One region of the Pseudoalteromonas sp. P1-30 genome, then DNA from elsewhere that is predicted to be linked to it. Evidence: predicted binding sites of a transcription regulator. Region 1 holds the regulator's gene; the other holds the start of a gene.
The links. The regulator sigma-54, encoded in region 1, starts transcription at its own class of promoters, with help from an activator protein. The targets are predictions, from matches to a motif close to GTTGGCACGNNNNTNGNNT.

Region 1 (6,060 bases):
TTTGGCATTAAAGCGCTGATCAATAGCGGTTTTGAAGTTGCGGTCATTACGGGGCGTCACTCAAAAATAGTGCAAACTCGCATGAGCAGCTTAACCGTACAGCACATTTATCAAGGCCAAGAAGACAAACTTATTGCTTATCAAGAACTCAAAAACACTTTAAAGTTAACTGATGAACAAATAGCCTATATTGGTGACGATGGCCCTGACATGCCAGTAATGGAGCGCGTTGGCTTTGCCGTTGCAGTAAACGATGCGCACCCGCTTATTAAGCGCTTATCGCATTACACTACGCAAATGCCTGGCGGCTTTGGCGCCGTTAGAGAGCTCACAGACTTACTTATGCTAGAGAATGGCATAGCGCTTACAACACAAGGCACCAGTTCATGAATGCAGCACGCGTTATACTCAGTGCGTTATTCATCGGCTGTATGGTTTGGCTTTGGTACCCTTATTTTACCCAAACCAATGTAGCGCCAGAGCAAGAACCTGAAGTAATTGCAAAGCCCGATTACACCGCTATAGAGCTTAAGCAAACAGCCTATGACGAGCAAGGCAAAATAAGCCATAAAGTCACAGCGGCTAAAATGGAGCTTTACCAACAGCTTGGTTTTACGTTTTTTGAAAAACCTATTTTCACCTTGTATAACGAAAAGCAAACATGGCGAATAAATGCAGACGAAGCAACGCTTTACGAAGATAAACAACTTATTTTAGAAGGCAATGTGGTTGCTAAAAATTTAGTTGATAACGCCATGATAGATAACATCGATGCCGATAACATCGAAGTCGACATTAAAGCGCTAACAATGCGCTCTGAGCAGCCAGTGGTTGTCACTGGGCCTAATTTAAAAATTGTCGGTAAAGGCCTTGAAGCCGATTTAAAAACCGAAGTAATAAAACTAATTAACCATACGCGAACAATATATTATGACCAATAAACTCACTAAAATACTTATTATCCCATCGCTAATGCTTGCATTTAGCGCCTCTGCTGCTGAGCCTGCTGCTCAACCGCCAGCAAATCAAATTTCTATTAGTGCAGACCGTCAAGAAGGCCAACTTAAAGAAAACGTAGGTATTTTTGAAAAGAACGTCGAAATTGTGCATGGCAATCGCAAAATTACAGCCGACCGACTTGAAGTACATAAACGTGAAGACTTAGGGGATAACAAACAACTCCTTATTGCCACTGGCAGCCCAGCCTACTTCGAAGAAAAACAAGACGATGGTACCGTAATGAGCGCCAGTGCAAACGAAGTACGTTACGACGTAGCAAAGCGCTTTTTAACGCTTGTTGGCGATGCTGAAGTCGCACAAGCCGGTCAAAAAATTAATGCTAAAAGTATTACCTACGATATGCAGCAGCAGCTTATTAGCGCAGAAAAAGACGAAAACTCTACGGATCGTGTCCACACAATTTTAGTGCCTGTTGAAGCAAAAATTAAAGAAAAAACAGGTAACGAAGGTCAACCATGAGCACCTTAAAAGCAGAACTATTAGCAAAAAGCTATAAAGGCCGCCAAGTTGTAAAAAATGTAGGCCTTGAGGTAGAAGCCGGCAGCATTGTTGGCTTATTGGGCCCTAATGGCGCAGGTAAAACCACCACCTTTTACATGATTGTAGGATTAGTACCTAGCGACAAAGGTAAAATTTCTATTGATGATAACGACATTACGTTATTACCTATGCACAGCCGCGCCCGCTTAGGCATTGGCTATTTGCCGCAAGAGTCATCAATATTTAGAAAGCTGACAGTTTATCAAAACCTAATGGCGATTTTAGAAACGCGTAAAGAGCTCAATAAAGCCGCGCGAGAAGAAACGCTTAACAACTTACTTGATGAATTTAGTATTCAGCATATTCGCGATAGCCAAGGTATGGCGCTTTCTGGTGGTGAACGCCGCCGTGTAGAAATTGCCAGAGCACTGGCAGCGAACCCTAAATTTATTTTATTGGATGAGCCTTTTGCTGGTGTTGATCCGATTTCAGTGTTAGATATAAAGAAAATAATAGAACATCTTAAAAACCGTGGCATTGGCGTATTAATTACCGATCACAATGTAAGAGAAACCCTTGATGTTTGTGAAAAAGCCTACATTGTTTCTCATGGGGAGCTAATTGCATCTGGCACCCCAGAACACGTATTAAATGACAAAACTGTACGCGATGTTTATTTAGGCGAGCAATTTAGGCTGTAACATTTAAGCCACACCTACAAGCATCTGCTAATATTAATTATAACAACATAAAAGGATTGTTAGAGATACATGAGGCAATCATTACAGCTGCGCATGGGCCAGCAACTTACAATGACTCCACAATTGCAACAAGCGATTCGCTTGCTGCAGCTCAGTACATTGGATCTCCAGCAAGAAATACAAGAAGCACTTGATAGCAACCCGCTATTAGAAGTAGAAGAGCAAGATTACACGGAAGAGTCGGCTGGAAAAAATGAACAAAAAGCAGATACGGATGATGTAACCGTAAGCGCATCGGCTGACGATACAACCAGCGAGTACGAGCAAGACAGTGGCGAAGCTTTAAATAAAGACACCGTTAGCGATGATATGGCAATGGATGTAACTTGGGATGAGTACATGAGCGCAGCCCCTGCTGCATCCTCAGGCCCAATGCCAGAAGATGAGTCTATTTATCAAGGTGCCTCTACTGAAACGCTACATGAGTATTTAATGTGGCAGCTTCAGCTTACTCCTTTTAGCCCAACAGACGAAGCCATTGCTATTGCCATTGTAGAAGCTGTAGATGACTCGGGTATTTTAACGCTAAGTTGTGAAGAAATTTTAGAAAGCTTTAACCAAGAAAACGATGACGAAGTTGAAGTTGAACTTGATGAAATAGAAGCCGTTTTAAAGCGTATTCAGTTATTTGACCCTGTAGGTATAGCCGCTCGCAGTTTACAAGAGTGCTTGTGTATTCAGCTAAACCAGTTTGATAAAGACACCCCTTTTATAGAACAAACTAAAATGATCTTAACCGATCACATTGATCTATTAGCGGCACGCGACTATCGTACATTAATGAAAAAGACTAAGCTTAAAGAAGACGAGCTTAAAGAGGTCATGACCCTAATACATACCCTCAACCCAAAACCTGCAGATACAATAGTAAGGGAAGAGTCGGAGTATGTAATACCAGATGTATCGGTTAAAAAAATAAAAGGCCGCTGGGTGGTAGAGCTAAACCCAGATAGCATGCCAAAAATACGCGTAAATAGTCAGTACGCGGCTATGTCACGTACCGTAAAATCAAGTGGTGATAGCCAGTTTATTCGCTCTCACTTACAAGAAGCTAAATGGTTTATAAAAAGCCTTGAAAGCAGAAACGACACGCTGCTTAAGGTAACAAACTGTATTGTAAAACAGCAACAGGCATTTTTTGAACATGGCCCAGAAGCCATGAAGCCAATGGTTTTAAACGATGTTGCTGAAATGGTAGAAATGCATGAATCGACAATTTCGCGTGTTACTACGCAAAAATATATGCATACGCCACGTGGTATTTTTGAGCTTAAGTATTTTTTCTCAAGCCACGTAAGCACTGAAAACGGCGGCGAGTGTTCATCAACCGCAATACGTGCCCTAATTAAAAAGCTAATTGCCGCGGAAAACTCAGCTAAACCATTGAGTGATAGTAAAATTGCGGATATATTGGCAGAGCAAGGAATTAAAGTAGCTAGACGCACAATAGCAAAATACCGTGAATCGCTAGCTATTCCACCGTCAAATCAGAGAAAGAGTTTGATATAAGACGTAAAAAACAAAGAGGAAATGCTTATGCAACTAAACCTAACTGGTCGTCACGTAGAAGTAACTGATTCACTTAGAGACTATGTAAATAATAAATTTGCAAAGCTAGAAAGGCACTCAGATCATATTAGCAATGTGCATGTCATTCTCGATGTAGAAAAACTCAACCAAAAAGCAGAAGCGACTATTCATGTAAGTGGCGCAGATTTATTTGCCTCAACAGAGCACCAAGATATGTATGCCGCTATAGACTCGTTGATTGACAAGCTCGATCGTCAAGTCATAAAACATAAAGAGAAGCTTGCTAGACACTAATATTATGAAATTAAGTACATTAGTATGCCAGGACTGCAGCAAAGCTGCGGTCCTTTTTAGTAGTAAAAAAAGAATTTTAGAGTTTATCAGTGAGCTTGCTCATGAAAAGCTCCCCTACTTACCACAACAAGATATTCTTAATGCGCTGGCAAGCAGAGAAAAGCTAGGCAGTACTGGCATTGGCCGGGGGATCGCCATTCCTCATGGCAGAATGGGTGGCGTAGAAGAGCCGCTGGCTTTAGTACTTGTTAGCGACACGCCTGTTAACTTTGACGCTATTGATAACTGCCCTGTTGATATTTTTGTTGCACTCATCGTACCAGATGGCGATAACCAACAGCACCTAAAGACTCTGGCAACCATAGCTGATAAACTGAGCAACAAAGAATTTTGTAAACAGCTGCGCAGTGCTAAAACCGATGCAGAGCTGTACCAAGTAATTGTTGATCAATCGTAGTAAATACTAAGGGCTATAAATGGAGTTAATTATCATAAGCGGCCGTTCTGGTTCAGGTAAGTCGGTTGCTTTACGCGTGGTTGAAGATTTAGGCTATTATTGCGTAGATAATATTCCGGTCAACTTACTGCCCTCTTTAGTGCGAAGTGTTTCAGATAACTATGACAAAATAGCCGTTAGTATAGATGTTCGTAATATCCCCAAAGAACAAGATGAATTTAACGATATTCTCGAGTACCTTCCTGACTTTGCTAAACCCACACTGTTTTATTTAGATAGTGATGATCAAACACTGATCAAACGTTTTTCAGAAACACGCAGATTACACCCTTTATCCATCGATTCACTGCCGCTTGATTTAGCAATAAAAAAAGAAAAAGAACTGCTTGATGTACTCGTAACACGCGCTGACTTTATGCTTGATACCACCGATTTAAGTGTGCACCAATTAGCAGAGTCAATTCGCGAAAAAATACTGGGTAAAAAAGATAAGCAACTTATTGTAACGTTTGAATCGTTTGGCTTTAAACACGGCATACCTAAAGAAGCTGATTATGTTTTTGATGCTCGCTTTTTGCCAAACCCTCACTGGGAGCCTGAACTTAAACCGCTTACGGGCCTTGATCAACCAGTAAAAGATTTTTTGGCAAATCACAGCATAGTGCAAAAATTCACTTGGCAAATTCAAACCTTTGTACAAACTTGGTTGCCACACTTAGAGCGTAATAACCGTAGTTACCTCACTATTGCAATAGGCTGTACTGGTGGTCAACACCGCTCGGTTTATTTAGCGCAAGCCATTGGCGAGAGCTTTGCTATGACGCATCCGAATGTCAAAATTCGTCATCGTGAGCAAGAAAAGTAACCTTAAAATAATAACCTGTTCAGTTTAGGTATAGTAATTTATGCGCTGTGAAGACACATTTTTAATAAAAAATAAATTAGGCTTACACGCCAGAGCGGCAACGGTCCTTGCGCAATTAGCTGTGCAGTTTGATGCTAAAATCACCTTACACCAAGATGATAAAGAAGCCGCAGGCGACAGCGTATTAGCTTTAATGCTACTTGAAAGCAGTAAAGGTAAAGAAGTTAAAGTAGTCTGTGAAGGCCCTGATTCAGAGCAAGCTTTGCATGCGGTTGGGCAATTAATTGCACAACGATTTAACGAGCAAGAATAATTTAAAGCACCATAGCCTTATAAGTTAAAGACTTATCTGGCCAAATTATAAAAATTTAGTAAATTAGGGTATTCCGACTCGCCTAATTTAGTGCTTTAATTTAGGATAATAAAGCCATGCCCCTGCTAAATTTGGTTACTTAATTTTAAACACTAATTTAGTCCCAGCATTGGGTTTAGCACAAAAAATAAAGAAAATAACAGTGGGCAACTCCACTTACTAAACACCTTTCCATTACACAAAAATATTTAGGATGCCAATGCCAGAAGCGTTTGAACAAGACTATCCACTACAGCAACTAAAACAAGTGACTAAATCACTTAATAGTGGGCAATTTGTT
Region 2 (6,060 bases), on a different contig from region 1:
TGAGCGGCGTTACTAAATCGGCCTGCGTATTGGCAATGTCAGCGCGTGTAATTGCACTGCCTGCGGCATCTAAATCGTTTGCAAACGACTCTGCTAAAGGGCCTTGGTAAAAGGCATTTAAGCCATGCTCGGCTAAGTGCTCAAAGGTACTGGCAAGTTTTGGGTTTTTAAAATGTTGGCCCGCTTGCAACGGTTTACCATTAGGTATGTAAAGTTCTTTGAATGCAGCATTAGTGTTTGAAGCAGTGGCAAGCTTTTCGCAGCCTGCTTGCAAGCTTTTAGATACTGTAAAGCCTTCGCGCGCGAGCTTTATGGCTGGGGCTAAAATAGTACTTAGCGAAAGAGCTGCGTGCTCATCTACCGCAAGGGCTTTTTGCCAGCCGCGTAATGTTGCAGCTTGGGTCAATGCGCTTAAACCGCCGCGCTCTGGTATGTGTGGCTCATTGCTATAGGCGCTTATATCGTTTGGTGCGCGCCCGCAGGCATCAATGGCAGTGGGTATACTTTGGTTTGGATTATCAATAAGCCAAAAACTGTCGCCGCCAATTGAGTTCATATGCGGATATACCACGCTAATAGCAGCCGCTGCCGCTACCATGGCTTCGGTGGCTGTACCGCCTTGTTTTAGTATTAAGGTGCCTGCCTCGGTTGCTGCAAAATGCGGGGCAGTAAAGGCAATGTTGTGTGTGCTCATGCAAGTGTGTCCTGTTTAAAGTGGGCAGCTAATTGTTGTACGCAGGCAAGTAGGCTTTTATCGTTGCCGTGGCTCATCATTAATGAAAACCCATACGGGTGGCCATTTTCTAAATTAGCCAATGGTAAGTGTACTTGCGCCGAGCGGGTCAAGCCCGCAATGGCCGATAAGGTAATTATTTGCATACGTAAGGCGCTTGTGTCGGCGCCCAATTTAGGTGCAGTTGTGGGTGTGGTTGGCAAAAATAAACAATTGTTTGTGTTTAGGTTTTTAGCGATTAGTGTTTGCCATTGGGTTTGTACATTTAGTGCTTCTTGCTCTTCTTGGGCGGTTAGGGCAAGCGCCATGTTAAAACGTGCCGCAATTGCCGGAGCAAACTGGGGAAGTTGCCCAGGCAATTGAAGCCAATCTTTATGCGTTTTTGCGATTGCTCGCCCTTGCAGTATTCTAAAGCTGTCAGCCAGTTCGCTTAATAAGCTGCTGTTAGGCAGTTCAAATTCTTTATGGTGTTTAAAATAAGGTTTGGTTTTTTCAAGTAATTGTTTAAGCGGGGCTTGTAAAGCAGGGTCAACCAGCTCAAATAATGGCTCGCAAATAACTAAGGTATCAACGTTATTAATAGCTTGATTTGGTAACAGTACATTGCCTACATCGCTTAGCAGCTCTGCATTTTGCGTAAGCCAGCCAATGGTATCAAATGGGGGCGCTAGCGGAATTAGGCCATCTTTTTCAATTACGTTATGGCTTGGCCTTATACCAAATAAGCCACAATAACTTGCCGGTATCCTTATAGAGCCACCAGTATCAGTGCCTAAGCCAATATCGGCTAGGTTAACCGCCACAGCTGCTGCCGAGCCCATACTTGAGCCGCCACTTGCATGGCCTTTAAGTTTTGGGTTTTGTGCTGCACCATAGTGAATGTTATTGCCCTCTAAGCTGTAAGCCAGCTCATCGGTATGGGTAAAGCCTGTAAAGCGACAACCCTCATTCATTAGTTTGTTTACGGCACTTGCTGTTTGCTGTGCAGGTTTTGCTGCTTTAAACCAGCTTGGGTTACCTGCGCTGTTGCGCTCGCCTTTAACAGCAAATACATCTTTTACTGCAAGGCGCTTATTTACAAGTGTGCCGTGGGTTTGTGTTTGCCATGCGTTAGGGCCATGGTCACAAAAAATACCGGTAAAATTATTATGTGTTTTGGTACTCATATCACCACTCGTTATAAAGTAAATCTGACCAACTGGTTATAATCAGATTTAGGGTGATTAAAAAGACGAATTAGTTATTATTATTTTTCAGCCCACTGCGTAACATCTTATTTTTATTTTACAGAGCCTGATCCGCTTTTTAATCGGTTAGCTATTATATTGCCTAAAAGCTAAGCAAAAGCAATGCCAAATGCAATAAAGTTGTCCGTTCGGTCAGGTTTTGTTTGGTTTGTATGGGGTTTAGCAGATATTTATAAAAATATAAGTATTAAAGAAGGCGTAATTTAGAGGTGAAAACACACCAAGTTGGTGCGTGATTGCACCAACTTGGTTGCAAATGTGGCGTTTATAGTAATGCGTTAGGGCTAATAATTAAGCCATTTACATCGGCGTATAGCCAATCGTTAGGGTTAATTGTGGTACTAAGCATGGTCACTGTTTGATTTTTATCTCCAAAGCCACGCTTTAATGTACTGCGCGGGGTTGAGCCCAGTGCCATAACCGGTAAATCCATAGTGGCAAGTATTTCAATGTCGCGACAACAGCCGTTAATAATCACGCCTTCCCAGCCGTTTTTTAACGCGCGCTCCGCCATAATATCGCCTATAAAAGCAAAGCGTTTGCTAGCAAAGCCGTCAATAACCAGTACTTTACCCTTGCCGTTTTCATGCAGTATATCGGCGGCAAACGAGTTATCGTCTGGGCAAGTAACGGTAACTGCTTGGCCACTAAACGTGGTTTTTTTACCAAAGTGGCGCAGGCCGCTGTCGGCTACTTGTACGCTATTGCGGTGATCGTCAAATAAGTCTGGGGTAGTAAAATTATCCATGGGTTAAGCCTCACTGTGCTCAGGTATTTTTAAACCAATACCTTTTAAAATTATGTGGGCAGTTGATTGCGTTATTTGTGCCACATCGGTTTCGTCGTATTCTAATTTGTTCATAACCAGTAGCACTTCGGCCTGAAAATCGGCGTAGTACTGCGTAGTTGACCAAATGGTAAATAATAAATGGTAAGGGTCAACATTATCCATTTTGTTTGCATCTATCCAGGCCTGAAACACGTCTACCTTTTGTTTTACCCACGGGCGTGTGTTGGTTCTAAAGTAGTTTTGCAAATAAGGAGCGCCGCGCAGTATTTCACTGGCAAATAAACGTGATTGCAGCGGCTGGTTTACGGCAAGTATGACTTTGCTTTTAATATAGTGATACAGCACATGTGCAGGGTCGTCCTCAGGGGTTACGTTATCTAAGCCTAAGTTCCAGTGTGCAATAATGCGGTCTATTACGTTTTCGTATAGGCCGTCTTTGCTTTTAAAATAATATAAAATATTGGCCTTAGGAACGCCTGCTTCTTTAGCAACCATACTCATACTGGTGCCATCGTAACCAAGCTGAGAAAACAATTGCTCGGCGGCATCGAGTATTAATGTTTGGTTTTTTACTCGGGTGAGTTCTTTTTTATTTGGCTTTGTTTGTGTGCTCATTATGGCGATGCTGTTTTTAACGTGTTGAATGATTGTAACTTTACTGACCAAAAGGTCAAACGCTTAAGTGCAGGCCAAAAACATCTTTATAACAATAAATGATGAGCAACAATTGTTTAACCCACTAATTACTGTTAGCGTAACGTCAAACGTAAGTAGTACTTTTAGGTAGTTAATGGACTTTTTTTCTAATCATAAATACACGCTTTATGGCATTGCCGCTATTTTATTATGGAGTTGTTTAGTGGCTCTGCTCAGGGATGTTTCGGAGTTATTTGGCCCCATAGGTGGGGCAGCGCTTATGTACAGTGTAAGCGCGCTGTTTTTAATTTTGGTAATGGGACGGCCCAAGTTTGCTGGGTTTAATAAGCGCTATATTATTTGGGGTACTGCTTTATTTGCACTTTACGAGGTGTGTTTAGCGCTGTTTGTAGGGCTTGCTAATAATCGCCACCAAGCGGTAGAAATGGCGGTTATAAATTATTTATGGCCCACACTTACCATTTTGCTCAGTATTATAGTTAACCGTAGTAAAGTAAGTGTTTGGATTTACCCCGGTATGCTACTCGCTTTTTTTGGTGTGGCTTGGTGCGTTGGTGGCGATAGTGGGTTATCACTTAATAGTATTATGGGCAATTTTGCCAGTAACCCAATAGCCTACTTGTTGGCGTTTGTAGCACCTTTTATTTGGTCTGTTTACTGTGTAATTACTCAAAAAAATAGCAATGGGCAAAATGCCATTGTGCTGTTTTTTATCGCCACAGCACTAAGCTTATGGGTGTTGTATGGATTAAGTGACGAGCCAAAAATGACCTTTACACTGCACGCGACCGTAACGCTTGTGCTAGCTGGTGTGGTTGTTGGCAGCGGGTATGCTCTTTGGAACCAAGCTATTATTGGCGGTAACTTAATGTTGCTTGGTACGCTTTCGTATTTTACGCCGGTTTTTTCAGCGATTATTTCGGCGCTTTATTTATCTATTACCCTTAGTGCCTCGTTTTGGCAAGGAGTAATAATGGTAACTGGCGGCTCACTCGTATGCTATTTCGTAACGCGTGAAAAACCAGTTAAAAAGCAAATCAACGCCGTAAATTAACGGTGCAAATTTACGGAGTAAACGCATCCTTTTTTAACTGTGTTTGTTTAGCCAGTTAAGCGCAAGTGGCCATAATCCGTCAGATCTTTTGCTAAAAAATTTCATATGGCCAATTTCCTTCAAACCATAGTCGTGTGGGTTTAAGGTTAGGGTTTGTGCTTTTAATTTAGGAAAAACCGAGAGCATATCGGCAACATTTGCATTGTTAGCAATATCGTCATCGGTAGCATTAACCCATATTGAGGGCATAGAAAGCGTGTTGTAACAGTGTTGAAATACGGTATCACCAAATGCTGATTGCACATACCCTTGGGCGTTACACCATTTGCGCCATTGTTTAGCTACGCCTTTAGGTAGTGGCTCGCCCATGCCAAACCACTGCGATTTAGTATGACCAAACAAGGCATTACTAAGAGGAATAACCCCATTCATAAAAAAGTGCGCTTTAACCTGGTACGCTAAGCTCATATTAGTTAATTTACCTGACGAGCAAGCAAAATTAAACGCGGAGCTTAGCTCGTTAGCGTTATGCATTAGCCCCACTAATTGCCCACCGGCGCTATGACCCACTAAATGATACTGCGTATTAGGAAATACCCTTTGCAAATGCTCAAGTACCGCAGGCATATCTTGCTCACCCCAACTTTGTAAACTGGCTTTGCTTTTTTTAATGCTGCGGTTAAGTGATTGGCCAATGCCACTGTTATCAAAAGTAATAACGCCAAAGCCATGTTGCTGTAAGTAAGTAGCAAAGTTTGCATAAAACTGCTGCTTTATACCGGTTGCAGGGGCAATCATCACCGCACCTTTAATAGCGCTGGTGGGTGTAAATACACGGGCGCTTAGGGTTTGCCTGTTATTGCAGGTAATAGTGGTGTGCTCAAAGTGTGGTGCGGTCATTAGAATTATTATTTCCCATATAAAGTACACAGGTAAAAATAATAGCTGGTTAGACCAGTCTCAGCAAGAGGGGAAAGCATTGTTTATACCAACCCTATTAAGTATTTGTTCTAAATTTTACGTCGAATAAACAACTCAGTTTAGGCGTAAATTGCTGTAAATGGTTGCTCCCTTGACGAAAATTCCAACAAAGAAATGAGTTGTTTTAGCAAGTAAAATAGATCAGCTATTTATTGGCGTTGGTATTAAACCACGCCCCAGATAAAATGGGGCGAGAGGAAGGTTTAAATAACTAAAGGGTACTACTTATTTTGCTAAAGCCTTGTTATTGGCTGCTAATGTAGCCTTATTGCCACTAACAATAACGGGCTAGGGGGTATAATAAAAGCTAGTTAATTAGATTTACTGTTTACCTGTGCTAATAAGTCGAGCACTTTTTGTTGGCCAAATTTTTGTGCAAATTGCTCGGCTGTTTGACCGGCTTTGTTTTGATGTGCGTTATCGCAATCAAGGCCTACAAGTGTTTTAGCTATACTAAATTCGCCTCTAAATATGGCGGCCATTAGGGCTGTGTTACCGCGGTTGTCTTCAAGGCATGCATTAGCGCCTAGTTGCAATAAGGTGTTTACCGTATTTTTATTGCCGTGGTAGGTGGCAATCATTAGCGCGGTGTAACCTT

Region 2: the regulator sigma-54 is predicted to act here: its motif matches at 2,072-2,090, upstream of AN395_RS00660 (amidase family protein).

The regions. Positions count from the first base shown of each region.
Region 1 is NZ_LKBC01000002.1:374,426-380,485, reverse strand. Features, by position in the region: gene kdsC (3-deoxy-manno-octulosonate-8-phosphatase KdsC) at 1-390, shown strand, start outside; gene lptC (LPS export ABC transporter periplasmic protein LptC) at 387-941, shown strand; gene lptA (lipopolysaccharide transport periplasmic protein LptA) at 931-1,479, shown strand; gene lptB (LPS export ABC transporter ATP-binding protein) at 1,476-2,201, shown strand; gene AN395_RS05185 (RNA polymerase factor sigma-54) at 2,271-3,770, shown strand; gene hpf (ribosome hibernation promoting factor) at 3,798-4,085, shown strand; gene AN395_RS05175 (PTS sugar transporter subunit IIA) at 4,090-4,542, shown strand; gene rapZ (RNase adapter RapZ) at 4,562-5,407, shown strand; gene AN395_RS05165 (HPr family phosphocarrier protein) at 5,448-5,720, shown strand; gene mgtE (magnesium transporter) at 5,980-6,060, shown strand, end outside.
Region 2 is NZ_LKBC01000001.1:141,847-147,906, forward strand. Features, by position in the region: gene AN395_RS00655 (gamma-glutamyltransferase family protein) at 1-694, opposite strand, end outside; gene AN395_RS00660 (amidase family protein) at 691-1,899, opposite strand; gene AN395_RS00665 (putative 4-hydroxy-4-methyl-2-oxoglutarate aldolase) at 2,246-2,728, opposite strand; gene AN395_RS00670 (TetR/AcrR family transcriptional regulator) at 2,732-3,385, opposite strand; gene yddG (aromatic amino acid DMT transporter YddG) at 3,561-4,481, shown strand; gene AN395_RS00680 (alpha/beta fold hydrolase) at 4,515-5,381, opposite strand; gene AN395_RS00685 (ankyrin repeat domain-containing protein) at 5,774-6,060, opposite strand, start outside.